2 regions of the Shewanella sp. 433 genome follow, and region 2 is predicted to be linked to the other one. Evidence: predicted binding sites of a transcription regulator. Region 2 holds the regulator's gene; the other holds the start of a gene.

Region 1 (8,085 bases), 2.0 Mb from region 2:
GCTAAAACCATTACCATTAAAATCATTAAATCCCAACGCCGCCACTATTAAACTAAGCACATGCACAGTAATGCCCAGCATGCCAAATCTAAACCCCAATGTGGGTAATTTACGCTGTGATGAATTCATAGTCCGTTGATAATGCAATGCTGTCGTCCTACTAGGTTATATGGAATTAGAATTTTATGCCGAGCTTTGGCGCATATTTCTGATAACAATTTTAGCAACATTATTAGCCTATTCTGCGACTCGCTCACAAATAACCTTATAATATAAAAGGGTAAACGAATATACGTGACATCATCACTGAGTCAATATTTTTATTAGAGCAAGATCATAATCTTAGCATTTATTTTACGCGCCACGTCTCACTAAAAATAGATTTGTGAGGCAGCTAACAAATTGATGGCATGCCTGTTAGAATTCCCATGAATTTTTTATTACGCCACCAACCACTTCGCAAATAACAAGCTGGAGATGGCGACTTGCTGAAGACCTCCCTACATGAGCACAACTAGACATCATGATCTCCCCACCTCGATGCGCGAGGTAAAACTTGCAGATAAAGACGAGCTCATTTCGAGCACTGATACCCGTGGCGTGATCACTTACGTTAACCAAGCCTTTATCAACATCTCAGGTTACAGTGAATCAGAATTGGTGGGCCATAATCACAATCTGGTGCGTCATCCCGACATGCCTGCGGCGGCATTTGCCGATCTTTGGCAAAAACTAAAAGCCGGCCAATCTTGGCGCGGTATGGTGAAAAACCGTTGTAAAGATGGCTCATTTTACTGGGTCGATGCTTTTGTCTCCCCCTTATACGAGCAAGGCAAACTCATAGGTTATCAATCTGTAAGGGTAAAACCCGATGCAAAAAAAATCAGCAGCGCGCAGGCCCTATATGAGCAAATTAACCAAGGTAAAACGGTCAAGGATCCACTTTCATTAGTGCAAAAGCGCATCGTTTCTGCGGTGGTTACCACCCTAGGGCTGGCGATGGCGGGCTACTTCTTAGGCTGGCAGACCATTTTAGTCGGACTGGTATTGATCGGATTGAATCTGGCCATCTTTTACGATGAGGCCTTTCGGGTGCCAACGCAGTTAATGGCGATGAAACAAGAGTATGACTCGGTCAGCCGCTTTGTGTATTGCGGAAAAGACTCCTCCTCACTACTAACATTTCAGATATTGATGAAAGACGCCAAGATGCAGGGCGTGTTAGGCAAAAATCAAGATAGCGCCGATAAGATCACCGACATCACCAATCAACTGATTATTGCCGTGAATCAAACTCACAGTGGCATCGATAAAGAGCATCAAGAAATTGAGCAGATGGCCAGCGCTATGGAAGAGATGGGGGCGACCCTTAATGAGGTGGTGAGTAATATTCAGTCGACCTCAAACCATATCGATGACACTTATCAAATTTGTCACGATAATCGCACCATGATGCAGCAAAACAGCCAAGATATCGACTCGCTCACTCAAAGCGTCACCCATGTAGCAAAAAATACTCAGCAGCTGCATCAAGAAGCTCAACATGTGGCCAATGCCATGGGCGAAATCGATGCCATCGCCGAGCAAACCAACTTATTGGCACTCAATGCCGCCATTGAAGCTGCCCGAGCAGGCGAACAGGGGCGCGGCTTTGCGGTCGTTGCCGATGAAGTCAGGGCGCTATCGAGCCGCACTCAAGAATCGACAACCAGCATATCCCAAAGCGTCGACAAAATGTTCAAGATGCTCAGCGACTGGAGCGAAGAGATGCGTCAAAGCCAGCAATTGGCCGAACACTGCGCCCAGCAAACCGAATCTTCGGCGATAAAGCTGGATGAACTCTATACATCAATCAGCAGCATTCACGAATTTGCCCAGCAAAATGCCGTCGCGGCGCAGCAGCAGATGCAAGTGGTACAAGAACTAAATCAGGGAATTAATCAGATCACCCAGGCATCGAATAATAATCTGGTTGCACTACAGAGCGTTGAAGGCTCCATTTCTGAGCTGAAAATTAATGCGGATAAAGCCAAAAGCCTAAGGCAGACTTTCGGTTAACTGGCGGACAAAATCCACTAAACTTGGCGCGCGAATATCTTTATCCCGAGCGAGCATTAAGTCGATAAAAACGCAGCACTGAAACGTGCTAACTATTGACCACATACGTTATTAACCGCTCTATATTAGCCGTGTATTTACCGCAAACAGCGCCTAATCGACAGTCGATTAGGCGCAAAACTTGTCGTCATAGCCCCTTAAGTCCACAAATCAAATGCTTTAGCATCATCATGTTAGCGCCGAACTCACCCAATTAATGCCGCTCTCAACCGACAACAGCTGACGCTAGAGCAAACTTAATAAAACCAATCAACAACAAACACTTAACCCAATTGCAACCAGAAATTACATAGTGCAAAAGCGATAATTTTGAGTACAATATAAATAGTCATTAAGTGCAAATAACTATGCTATTGCAACCAGTCACAAGATTGCGCATTAAATGGTTTTACATCACTGGACTTAGGCGGTAACCTCCGTCGATTAGATGAATGGATATTCATTGTAAATAAAATTATGGATTTAATTCTTATTTCTTGCCGTTGTACAGACAGCGTAATTTAAGGCAAAAAAAGTGGCTATAAAACAAAAAACTAACATAAAAACGTTACTTACATTTCTCATCCCTTCGCTGATCGGCTTATTACTGTTTATGACACCGATTAGCTATCAAGATGCGATCACCATCCCCATCGCTATCGTATCAAAAGGATTACAAAGCTTATTAGGCGATGCACTAACCGCCATAGTGACCTTTATAGTGGTCATTACCGCTATCGCGACCATTATCTGCAAATTACTCAAGCCTAACGCTTTAAAGCAGCATCACTTTATCAATGCATTGCTTGACGTAAACCCAATGTGGGCAATCGTTCGCATCATTGGTGCGGTCTTCATTGTATTGACTTATATGGGCATAGGCCCCGAAGCGATACATTCGGGTAATACCGGCGCTTTGGTCCTCAACGACCTACTGCCCGTGCTATTTTGCGTATTTATTTTTGCCGGTATGTTATTGCCATTACTGCTTAACTTCGGCTTGCTAGAACTATTTGGCACCTTGTTAACCAAAATTATGCGCCCAGTATTTAACTTGCCAGGTCGCAGCGCCATTGATTGCATGGCCTCTTGGCTTGGCGACGGCAGCGTTGGCATATTGATGACCAGTAAACAATATGAAGCCCGCCTTTATACTCAGCGAGAAGCGGCTGTGATAGGGACTACCTTTTCGGCGGTTTCAATCACCTTCTCATTGGTGGTGATTTCGCAGGTTAAATTGGAGCACCTGTTTGCACCATTTTACTTAACCGTCTGTTTAGCAGGTGTGGTTGCAGCGATTATCGTGCCTAAGTTACCGCCACTGTGCTGGAAAAAAGATCTCTACATCGACGACACACCACGTCACCCAGACGATGAAGTCGTGCCGCACGGCAAGGGCGTGTTTGCTTGGAGCTTTGAGCAAGCAATGAACAAAGCGGCGCATGCACAAGGCGTGTCGCACACCTTAAAAGATGGCCTCAAAAATGTCATCGATATGGTATTTGGCGTGATCCCGGTCGTCATGGCTATCGGCACCATCGCATTGATGATCGCCGAATACACGCCGCTATTTAACTACCTTGGCATGCCATTCATCCCACTACTTGAGTTACTGCAAATTCCTGAAGCCACTGAGGCCTCAAAAACCATCGTAGTGGGTTTTGCGGATATGTTTATCCCCTCGATTTTGGCCAGTACTATCGAATCAGATATGACTCGCTTTATTATTGCCGCCCTGTCGGTCACCCAGCTTATCTATATGAGTGAAGTGGGCGCCTTGCTGATAGGCAGTAAGATCCCGGTCAATATTGTCGAGTTATTTGTAGTGTTTATTTTAAGAACCCTAGTGACCCTGCCTGTTATCGCGGGTGCCGCGCATCTGATTTTCTAATACATTCGACACATAAAACCTAACATCAGCCTAGGATCGCCTAGGCTGATGTCCCCTTCACCTCGATAACACGCCTCAATTTGGGCCCTGCCGTCATAGTTAAGAAACACCATGCAATGGCTAGTCTCTCAATCTGTTAACACTCTTTATCTGCCTAACGCCAACAGACTAAGGCTCAGTGTGACTGACTCATCTCCTGTTGGTGAATGACGCACAGCAACACTTGCCGCAGGTTATATCACGGTAGTAAGCCTTTGCATATTTCAGCAAAATCGTTGATTTGTTGAACGGTTAATTGTCTGTTATAAATAACATCAACATGAGGGAGTAGACTATGAGCGTCACCGTTGCCGATATTATGAGTACCCGAGTCGCCACTATCGACATGGATGACCGTCTTACCGTAGTCAAAGAGATTTTTGACAGTGCGCCGTTTCATCATCTATTGGTGATTGAAAACGATAAACTACAAGGGGTGTTATCTGAGCGAGATTACCTGCGCACATTAAGCCCCCATATTGGCGCCATCAACGCAACCGAACGTGATGCTGAAACCCTGCAGCGACGCGCACACCAAGTGATGACGCGCAACCCTATCACCACCACAACAGATTGCTCCTTACAAGCGGCGGCTCATTTGTTGTTGCAACATAATATTGGCTCACTGCCAGTATTATCTCAGGATAAGATTGTCGGCATCGTCACCTGGAAAGATCTGCTGCGCGCTTACAGCCAATAAAAAAAGACGAAAGGATATTTCGTCTTTTGGGGTCCTTTTTATGCGCTGCGCTGAGGGGCAATTCAGCTACAGCAACAAATTTAGGCAGGTTATGATATGGATAAGCGCTTAAATTGCCCAGCCACCGAGATAGAAAACCACCAGACCGATAGTGATCGCTAACACACCCGGCTTGATGGCACGCCATTCGCCGCTGCACAGTCTGCCTATCACTAAGGTGACAAAGCCCAACATGATCCCTGTGACAATGTTACAGCTTAAAATGATAAACACTGCGCAAGTTAGTCCAGCCATAGCATCGACTTTATCGTTAAAATCAAGCTTGGTCACATTGCTCAACATCAACAATCCGACATACATTAGCGCAGGCGCTGTGGCGTAAGCAGGCACTAAATAACTCAGTGGTGCCAAGAACATCATCAGTAAAAATAGCACACCGACAATGGTCGCTGTCAGGCCAGTTTTACCACCAGCGGCGGTCCCTGCAGCCGACTCGATATACACAGCAGCGGGCGCGCCGCCCACAGCACCAGCAAAGATGCTGCTCACAGAGTCAGAGGTGAGCGCCTTACCACCACCAACAATATTATCGTCTTTATCGAGTAATTCGGCTTGACCCGCCACCGCACGGATAGTGCCTGTGGCATCAAAAATCGCTGTCATCACTAACGCGAGTACGATAGGTAATACTAAGGGGTTTAACGCCCCCATTATATCGAGCTGACCGATCAACGATTGTTCAGACATCAGATCCGGCAAAGCAAACAAGCCTTGATAGGTCACCGAAGGGTCAAACATAAGGCCAAATAGCGACAGCGCGATAATCACCAACAAAATGCCACCTGGCACACCACGGCGCTCAAGGCCAATGGTCGCCGCCAAGCCAATAACGGTCGCAAGCACAGGTAAGCTATGGATATCGCCCAACTTCACCGGTAAACCCGCATCGTTAGCGACGATAAGCTGCACACTGTTAGTGGCAATAAGCAAAAGGAATAAGCCGATACCGATACCCGTACCGTGGGCAATCCCTTTAGGCAGGTTGGTTAGTACCCACTGACGAATCCCCGTCACGCTCACTAACGTAAACACTATCCCCATTAAAAAGATGGCGCCTAACGTGACCGGAATCGAGATCCCTTGGCCTAATACCATGCTAAACGCGGTAAAAGCGGTTAATGAGATGGCACAGCCAATCGCCATTGGCAGGTTAGCCCACAGCCCCATTAACAACGAACCAAAAGCGGCGATTAAACAGGTCGCAATAAATACTGCGCCAGCATCAAAGCCAGCGGTACCAAGCATATTAGGCACCACTATGACCGAGTAAACCATGGCCAAGAAGGTGGTAAACCCGGCAATCACTTCTTGTTTTATGCTACTGCCACGGGCAGAAATAGTAAAAAAACGATCCAACATCGAACTTGTAGGTACAGCAGGGGTATCGAGAGTCTGTTCAGACTTCATAATTATTTACCTTTATTGTGCGCTTAGTTTGACAAGGTTATGGCAGTGAGGATCCCGTTCAACACTATCGGATTAAAGAACCACAGAGTACTTATGATGTACCTTATTGTGCGCGGCATAATGAGGGAACAAAAATGCAGCACCTAGCGAAGCTCGGCATAATCGAGCGCCAACACAACCTTGATTGGCGCGAATTTTACAGGAAATCTGGCGCGATAAACTAGCGCAAATTAACAAATCAGCAGATATTTATCACATAGGCCAAGGCTTCCTGTACCTGTTGTGATTAAAGCAGCTTCTGCACACCTGATCGTAGCGATTTTTTAGATGCACATGTCAATTTAATCCATTTAAAACCAGATGATTAACAGTAACAGTGGGCAATTGCTGTGATGTTCAAAATTAATTTTCATATTTTTTCATAAGTTGTCGATGTTCATTCATCCCAAGTGTGACAGCCGTTAACAACCCTCCTCTAATATTGTAGCCATAGACAAAGATCACCACTAAGAGAGCAGATCATGGCAGAGCAAGAGTTAGCGACTAAACCCAGTCAGGTGAAATCCAAAGAACTTAAGGCGCTGGGCTTCATCATTTTTTTACTGTTTCCCATTTTAACGGTCAGCGGCATAGGGGCTTATGGCTTTGTCATTTGGATGATCCAAGCGTTCGGCGGCGTCGTCTCACACTAAGTTAAATAATTACCTGATCTATTTTTTAAGGATGCTGTTATGAAGTGGTTTATTACTATCTGGCGTACGCTCAACAAGCCCGCCAAGTACCTCACCTTAGGTACCATCAGTTTATCAGCCTTTCTCATGGGCATTATTTTCTGGGGTGGTTTTAACACCGCACTGGAAATGACCAATACCGAAGCCTTTTGCATTAGCTGTCACAGCATGGAAAGTAAGCCTTACCAAGAGCTGCAACAAACGGTGCACTGGTCAAATCACTCAGGGGTGCGCGCCACCTGCCCTGACTGCCATGTACCACACAACTGGACGCGTAAAATTGCCCGTAAAATGGAAGCCTCTCACGATGTCTGGGGTTGGTTACTGCAAACGGTCAACACAGATGAAAAATTTGAAGCTAAGCGACTTGAAATGGCCAGCCGCGAATGGAAACGATTCGATCGCGATGACTCGCTAGCCTGTAAAAATTGCCACGACTATGCCTCAATGAAATGGGAAAGCATGTCAAAACTGGCGCAAAAACAGATGAAACGCGCAGCCGAAATGGATCAAAGCTGTGTCGATTGCCATAAAGGTATTGCTCACAAACTACCTGATATGGGCACCTCACGTGCACCTGAACTCATCGCCCAAGTGGGCTCTGGCGAAAGCAGCCTACAAGTGGGTGACACCTACTTCACCGCACTGACTAAACCACTCTATTTTAATGGCACCACAGATGTCGAAGCCGGCACATTGAATATCGCCACTAAAGTGACCGTACTCGAAACCCAAGGCGATCGCGTTAAAGTCGGCATCGACGGCTGGCGTAAGAAAGTGGGCGCGGGACGGGTGATCTACTTCGATTTTGGTCTCAATATCTTGTCGGCGCAACTGTCAAAAGAAGCCGCACTGGAAGAAGGCGTCATGGAGGTGTTCGAGCAGAAAGAAGATCCGATGACAGGGCTGCAATGGCAACGAGTCGAAGCCAAGATTTGGACCGAAAAAGATTTCCTCGTCAAAGATTTACAACCCCTGTGGGACTACGCACGTGAGACCTACTCCACCAGTTGTAGCGTCTGTCATACCCAACCAGACGAAGCGCATTTCGATGCCAACACTTGGCCAGGCATGTTCCAAGGCATGATAGCGTTCGTCAACATGGACCAAGACACTCAAGCGTTAGTACAAAAATACTTGCAAGAACATTCATCTACTTT
Region 2 (8,085 bases):
GCGTTGATGCTGTGTGTCTGTATTGGTGCCGTGGTATTTGCACTGCCCGCAGCTTGGTGCATTGCCCGTTGTGAGTTTCCGGGGCGCCAACTCTTCCAGTGGGCATTGTTATTACCTTTAGCTATGCCAGCCTATGTGGTGGCTTATGTGTATACCGATCTGCTCGATTATGCTGGCCCGATTCAACGAAGTTTGCGTACTTTGTTTGGTTGGCAATCGCCCCAAGACTATTTTTTCCCCGATGTACGCACCTTGATGGGTGCAGCAGTGATGTTAGCTTTAGTGTTGTTTCCCTATGTTTATCTGTTGGCTCGCACCGCATTTATGGAGCAATCCTCAAGCTTACAACATGCAGCTCGCGTGATGGGGTGCTCCCCATGGCAAGGTTTTTGGCGCTTAAGTTTACCCATGGCAAGGCCCGCATTAGCCGTTGGCGCTTCTCTGGTCGCAATGGAAACCGCAGCTGACTTTGCTACAGTAAGTTATTTTTCTGTGCCGACATTAACCACAGCGGTATATGACACTTGGCTAGGCTATGGCAGTTTATCTGCTGCCGCCAAGTTATCGGCAATTATGTTGTTGGTGATTTTTTGCATGATTGGCAGTGAGCGTTTTGCGCGCCGTAAGCAAAAGTTATTTCAGAAGCAGGCCGAGCTCAATGATCGTGACCGTTATCTGTTATCGGCACCTAAAGCATGGCTGGCAACTTTTTACTGCGCTGGTTTATTGGTGTTGGCTTTTCTACTGCCTTTTACTGTACTTGTCAGTTATGCTTGGCAATATTTTGAGGTCAGTTGGCACAACCAGTTTTTACAATATAGCTTTAACAGTCTTTACATTGCGTTATTAGTGGCCTTGAGCACTGCGGTTATTGCAGTGGTTCTGATGTTTGTTAGGCGATGTAGCCCACGGCGCAGCGACCTATTACCGTCACGTTTAGCGTCTACCGGCTATGCGCTGCCTGGTACCGTGCTGGCGATTGGGATCTTGGTGCCACTCACTTATATGGATTTTGCCATTAATGATATTTACGCCTACTTCGATGCACAAGGGCCTGGTTTACTGTTAAGCGGCAGCGTATTTGCGTTAATTTTTGCCTTTTCAATTCGCTTTGTGGCTATTGCTATTGGCAGTGTGGAGAGCAGTTACAAGCGTATAAGTCCAACGCTGGATATGGCTTCGATCACCATGGGGCTAAGACCCAACGCCTTGCTGCGTAAGGTGCACCTTCCTCTGTTACGAAAAGGCATTTTTGCTGGCGTGTTGTTGGTGTTTATCGAGTGCATGAAAGAGCTGCCTGCGGCCTTATTACTAAGGCCGGTCGGGTTTGAAAATCTTGCCACCTACGTATATCAGTTCGTGTCAGATGAACAGCTTGAGCATGGCGCTCTGGCGGCTATTGTTATTGTTCTTGTTGGTCTCATTCCGCTGATCTATTTAAACCGTTCTTTGGAGCATAATACTTAAATGTCTACCCTCAATATCGAAGATGTTCATAGTGATTACCAAGGTCTGGTGATTTTAAAAGGACTCAGCCTTAATATTCAACGGGGAGAGATTGCTGCGCTGCTAGGCCCCAGTGGCTGCGGTAAGACTACCCTGCTCAGGGCGATTGCTGGGCTGCAACCTATCTCTGCTGGCAGAATTAGTATCAATAAGCGGTTGTTGTCGGGCGATGATCACTTTGTGCCGAGTGAGCAAAGAGAAGTGGGGATGATCTTCCAAGATTATGCACTGTTTCCCCATTTAACGGTTGCCGACAATATTTTGTTTGGGGTCAAAGGATTAACTAGTGCTGAGCGACAAGCGAGATTAACTGAAATGCTAGCTCTGGTGAAACTCGATGGTTTAGCAACCCGCTATCCACACGAGTTATCTGGCGGTCAGCAACAGAGGGTATCGATTGCTCGAGCACTGGCCTATGAACCTGAGCTATTACTGCTCGATGAGCCTTTTTCTAATATAGATGCCAAAGTGCGTAATGAAATGATGCTGGAGATCCGCAGCATTTTAAAACAACGTAATGTCAGTGCAGTATTTGTGACGCACAGTAAAGATGAAGCCTTTGTATTTGCTGATAAATTAGCGCTATTTAATCAAGGAGCCATAGTGCAATATGGTTGTGCCGAAGCGCTTTACAGTGCGCCAGCCGATAAATATGTTGCTGAATTTTTAGGAGAGGGCAATTATCTTGCTGCTGAGGTGGTGGACGGTTTTACACTCTCTACGCCACTGGGGGTGATTGTCAGCACTGCACCTATGTTGTTTGATGTAGGGCATAGTGGTGAACTGTTATTGCGTCCAGAGCAAATCGATATTCATGCCAATGAGCAAGGGGAGGGGATGATCGTCGAGCGACGTTTTTTAGGCTGTAATTGTCATTATCGAGTATTGGTCGGTACACAACGCTATGATGTTCGCAGCCCCAAAAACGATTTAGCGCTTGGCCAACGGGTTCAATTAGAGGTGATCCCTCATTCCTTGGTGTTATTGTCGCGTCCTGAGTAACATATTTGTCACTCATGGTGGTTGTTCTGGTTAATAAACGTTAATCTAACCGTAAATACGGTTTCTTTTTAACGCGTTGTAGATTGTGTAATACTATTCATCATTAAAGTTTTGGACAATATTGCCGAAAATTGAAACTGACAGAGGGTAGGGTCTATATGGATAGTCAGGTTATGCCACGTGAACAGTTAGGTGTGTGTGCCGAAGGAAATTTGCATAGCGTATATTTGATGTTTAATGCCGAGGACGGTGTGGAATCACAATTACGTCCTTGTGTAGCCAATGTTGCGCAGTACATTTATGAGTTATCGGATCAATATGCCGATAGCGCCTTTAATGGTTTTGTCGCGATTGGTGCTAATTACTGGGACAGCTTATACCCCCAGTCTCGTCCAGCTCAATTGAAACCGTTTCCGGCTATGAATGCCGATAATCGAGATGCCCCTGCACATGAGTATGATCTCTTTATTCATCTGCGGTGTGACCGTTATGATATCTTGCACTTGGTGGCTAATGAAGTGTGCCAGATGTTTGAAGGTTTAGTTGAGCTGGTCGATGAGGAACGTGGTTTTCAGTTTATGGATACGCGGGATCTTACCGGCTTTGTCGATGGTACTGAAAACCCCAAAGGGCGTCACCGCCAAGAGGTCGCCTTAGTTGGGGATGAAGATGCAACCTTCCGTTCTGGTAGTTATGTGCATGTGCAAAAATACGCGCACAACCTGAGTAAATGGAATCGACTTCCTCAGAAAAAGCAAGAAGATATCATAGGTAGAACTAAAATCGATAATATCGAATATGCCTCGCGGGATAAGCCTCTAACCAGCCATACTAAGCGGGTTAATCTGAAAGATAGCCAAGGGCGTTCGATGGAGATCTTAAGGCAGAGTATGCCTTATGGCTCAATGAAAGAGCAGGGGTTGATGTTTATCGCCCTGTGTCGTAATTCTGAGCATTTTGAAAAAATGCTCCACAGCATGATCCACGGTGATGGTGCTGGTAACCATGATCACTTAATGCACTTTACTCAAGCACTGACGGGATCGGCTTTTTTTGCTCCTTCGCTAGATTTTATGCAAAATGCAGCCACCGAAAGTGACGAGTGAATAGCGGCAACCTATTGTTCGTTGCGCCATTGATTAACTACAGTCCTCCAAGTCTGTTGACTCTTTTTTATCGCGCAGTGGTTCAAACTGGTGCGCAAAATGAGTAGCCATCAAAAGCAGGCTGCAATAAAATTCGCCTTAATCGGCTTTAGCAAGTCTTTTTAGCAGGCTGGTTAAGCATCAAAAGCGATAAAATCTTGCATGCTGATTAAATGCCGACAAGAGAAACTTGTCGGCATTTTTATATGATTTTAAGTGACACTGGCTTTGATTGATCATTAACGGCTAAATTGGAGCCATTGTTTTGGCATAAAAAAGACGCCATTGGCGTCTATTTTTCAGTAAATCGTAATTAGTCTTGATCCAGGAGCTGTCATTTAACTGCCAAAATAGAGGCTATTGATTCCTTGAGCTAGCGTGCTATAAAACGCATATAACGAATTAATCGGTATAGTTAAATAATGACTTTATTGTGTTGAACGTTTTACCAACTTCTTGAATATTAGACGGGCAGATAAAAATCGTGTCATCACCAGCAATGGTGCCCAATATTCCCTCTGGTTTACCTATAGAATCCAGCAGTCTAGCGATTAACTGCGCTGCTCCAGGGCTGGTTCTCACCACAATCATAGATTGATTATGGTCGACATCAAGTACGAGGTTTTTCAATGGGCTGCCAGCCGTAGGCACACCTAGTTCTGCAGGGAGGCAGTAAACCATCTCTTGTTTAGCATTACGTGTACGCACCGCGCCAAACTTACTTAGCATGCGCGAGACTTTCGATTGGTTAATATTGTTATAACCTTCGGCTTGAAGTGCATTGACGATTTCGCTCTGAGAGCCAAAGCGTTCCTCTTTTAAAATAGCCTTAAAGGTCTTTACGAGTTCTTCTTGGTTTTTATTGGCTTGCATAAATTTGGCATTCTTTTATTCGTAAAATTGGCTCATTGTGAATAGCTATGCAAAGCAAGTCAAGCCTTACTCGTTGTAGATGAATAAACATTCACTCATTATTGCTGGTGATCATGTAAGTATCGAGGCCGCAGCGATAGGTATCCTTTTCATTTAGCATTATTAATGATGATAAAGGTGGCGGCTGCATCTATGTGTGTTAAGTCAAACGGTTATCAATTAACCGCTAATACATGCACTTTTCGAGGTTATTTATAAAATATCTTGCTACACGACTAAGGGATAATTGAATTATTGATGTGATTGCAGTAATGTTGCGCCATCTGTGAATTTAGATCTATGTCACATAATAACCAAGAATTAACGGAGATAACTATGAAAGTTGCTGTACTTGGTGCCGCTGGTGGTATTGGCCAGGCTCTTGCTCTACTGCTTAAAACTCAATTGCCTGCCGGCTCTAAATTATCCCTTTACGATATCGCGCCAGTGACCCCTGGTGTTGCGGTTGACTTGAGCCACATCCCTACAGCGGTTGAAGTCAAAGGATTTGCGGGTGAAGACCCAACACCAGCACTAGAAGGCGCTGATGTGGTACTTATTTCTGCAGGTGTTGCGCGTAAGCCTGGTATGGATCGCTCAGATCTATTTAACATCAATGCAGGGATCGTTAGAAACCTTGTTGAAAAGTGTGCAGCAACTTGTCCTAAAGCGCTTATCGGTATTATTACCAATCCTGTTAACACCACCGTCGCTATCGCTGCTGAGGTACTAAAGGCTGCAGGCGTTTATGATAAAAACCGTTTATTTGGTGTCACTACCCTTGATGTTATTCGCTCTGAAACCTTCGTGGCCGAAGCCAAAGGGTTAGATGTGGCTGATGTTAAAGTCAATGTCATTGGTGGCCACAGCGGTGTAACCATTCTTCCTCTGCTTTCTCAAGTTGAAGGCGTTACTTTTAGTGATGACGAAGTCGCTGCTTTGACTACTCGTATTCAGAATGCGGGTACTGAAGTGGTTGAAGCTAAAGCCGGTGGTGGTAGTGCAACACTTTCAATGGGTCAGGCTGCGTGTCGTTTTGGTCTGTCATTGGTTCGCGGCCTTCAAGGTGAAGCGAATGTTGTGGAATGTGCCTATGTTGACGGTGGTAGTGAGCATGCAGCATTTTTCGCTCAACCAATCCTTCTAGGTAAGAACGGTGTTGAACAAGTACTGGCTTACGGTGAAGTGAGTGAGTTTGAAGCTAATGCGCGTGATGCGATGTTAGATACGCTAAAGGCTGATATTAAGCTTGGAGTCGAATTCGTTAAGTAAGCTAAACGAATCAATAAAAAAGGAGCCGATTGGCTCCTTTTTTGTTATTTAAATCTTTGCGCCATTAGTCAATCATTAGTGATTACGCGCTACGGCGATTCTAGCGAGTGATATTAGCGCTTGCTTGTAGTCACTCTCTGGCAGTATTGCTAAGGCACTAATGGCCTTATCAGCCTCTTCTAGCGCTCTTTGTTCAGTATATTTGAGTGCACCACATTGCTTGAGCGCATTGAGAATTGTCTCAATGTGACCAGAACCGTCACCTTGCTCAATCGCTTGACGAATCAAGGCTTGCTCTTCATCGGTACCATTGGCAATGGCATAGATTAGCGGTAACGTAGGCTTACCTTCGGCTAAATCATCACCAATGTTCTTTCCTAACTCTTCGGTTTCTGCTGTGTAGTCTAATAAATCATCGGTGAGCTGGAATGCTGTGCCTAAATATTTACCATAGTCAGCTAAGGCGGTTTGCACCTCAATACCGCTATCAGCCAAAACGCCTGCTAAACGGGTCGCAGCTTCAAACAGCTTTGCTGTTTTGCAATAGATGACACGCATATAGCTTTCTTCAGTGGTGTCAGGATCGTTACAGTTCATTAGCTGTAATACTTCGCCTTCTGCTAATACGTTAGTAGCATCGGCTAGGACTTCTAACACTTGCAAGCTGCCCAGCTCGGTCATCATCTGAAACGAGCGAGTATATAAAAAATCACCGACTAACACGCTTGCGCTATTACCAAAAAGTGCATTAGCTGTCTCGCGACCACGTCTTAGCATTGACTCATCTACCACGTCATCATGCAGTAATGAAGCGGTATGAATAAATTCAACGATTGCAGCCAGCTTGATATGAGCTTCACCGTCATAGGCAATCGCACGAGCCGCCAGAATGGATAGCAGTGGGCGCATTCTCTTGCCCCCGCCATTGATAATATAGAATCCAAGTTGGTTAATTAGGGCTACATCTGACTCCAACTGTTTATAGATCAGTTGATCGACGGCTTTCATATCAGCATCAGCCAGCTGACGAATGGCGTTCAAATCCATATTAGGCTCTACTTCTAGTGGTATTTTGTAATTCAGGCAGCCCAAATTAAGGCAAAAATGTTATAGTATTGAGATTCTACCTAAAAATGTCGAGTAAGGCATTATTAGAAGACTAATGTGAGAGTAATTCCGATCTTTTTTTGATCAAAGTGAATTAGGGCTTGTCAGCCTAATGAACTTAGCGTAAACTCCGCGACCATTGTCATTAAAGCTTTTATAGCGCCCAGCCTAACATTAAAAGGTCTGCGTGCTTGAAATATCGGAGTAAAATAGCTATGTACGCTGTTTTTCAAAGTGGTGGTAAGCAGCACCGTGTTGCTGAAGGCCATACAGTTCGTTTAGAGAAATTAGAAGTCGCTACAGGCGAAACTATCGAATTTGACCAAGTTCTTTTGGTTGCTGATGGTGAGACTGTACACGTTGGTGCACCTTTAGTTGAAGGTGGTAAGGTTGTTGCTGAAGTTGTCAGCCATGGCCGTGGCGAAAAGGTAACTATCGTTAAGTTCCGTCGTCGTAAGCACCACGATAAGAAGATGGGCCACCGTCAGTGGTTCACCGAAGTTAAAATTACTGCTATCAACGCTTAATAGGAGTCTAACTCATGGCACATAAAAAAGCTGGCGGTTCTACTCGTAACGGCCGCGATTCAGAAAGTAAACGTCTTGGTGTTAAGCGTTTCGGTGGTGAATCAGTTCTTGCTGGTAACATCATTGTTCGCCAACGTGGTACTAAATTCCACGCAGGTGTTAACGTAGGTATTGGTCGTGACCATACTCTATTTGCACTAACTGACGGTAAAGTTAAGTTTGAAGTTAAAGGTCCTAATAACCGCAAGTTCATTAGTATCGAAGCTTAACTCTTAGTTCACCTAAGATAGTTTATAAAGCCCTGCCTCTGGTAGGGCTTTATTGTTTATAAATCTGGTGAAATGAGCCGGTTACGCTGCTCCAGCACCAGTAAAACATTGAACCCTCAAACCTGTGTATCTCGTTTGAAGTTCAATACAGAAATTGTTTTTTGGCGGTACGATTAGATTGGCAGTATAATCGGTCTATTGTGTGGTGCCTGGAGTTGGTATGAAGTTTGTCGATGAAGCTGTGATCAGAGTAGAAGCTGGTGATGGTGGTAGTGGTTGCGTTAGTTTTAGACGTGAAAAATATGTGCCTGATGGTGGCCCAGACGGTGGTGATGGTGGTGATGG

Evidence for each region. Region 2 encodes ArgR, which controls arginine synthesis, uptake and breakdown. Its sites were predicted from a motif close to ANTGAATANNTATTCANT; they were not measured.
Region 1: a site for ArgR is predicted at 2,545-2,562, ahead of AC5YB1_RS06925 (YjiH family protein). Genes of this name have one in related genera too.

What each region holds. Positions count from the first base shown of each region.
Region 1 covers NZ_CM181703.1:1,541,866-1,549,950, reverse strand. Annotated here, with positions in the region: gene AC5YB1_RS06935 (DUF998 domain-containing protein) at 1-129, opposite strand, end outside; gene AC5YB1_RS06930 (methyl-accepting chemotaxis protein) at 505-2,058, shown strand; gene AC5YB1_RS06925 (YjiH family protein) at 2,711-3,988, shown strand; gene AC5YB1_RS06920 (CBS domain-containing protein) at 4,323-4,727, shown strand; gene AC5YB1_RS06915 (NCS2 family permease) at 4,836-6,194, opposite strand; gene torE (trimethylamine N-oxide reductase system protein TorE) at 6,716-6,886, shown strand; gene torC (pentaheme c-type cytochrome TorC) at 6,926-8,085, shown strand, end outside.
Region 2 covers NZ_CM181703.1:3,614,901-3,622,985, reverse strand. Annotated here, with positions in the region: gene AC5YB1_RS16070 (ABC transporter permease) at 1-1,467, shown strand, start outside; gene AC5YB1_RS16065 (ABC transporter ATP-binding protein) at 1,468-2,508, shown strand; gene AC5YB1_RS16060 (Dyp-type peroxidase) at 2,667-3,614, shown strand; gene argR (transcriptional regulator ArgR) at 4,056-4,526, opposite strand; gene mdh (malate dehydrogenase) at 4,902-5,837, shown strand; gene ispB (octaprenyl diphosphate synthase) at 5,913-6,884, opposite strand; gene rplU (50S ribosomal protein L21) at 7,160-7,471, shown strand; gene rpmA (50S ribosomal protein L27) at 7,486-7,740, shown strand; gene cgtA (Obg family GTPase CgtA) at 7,961-8,085, shown strand, end outside.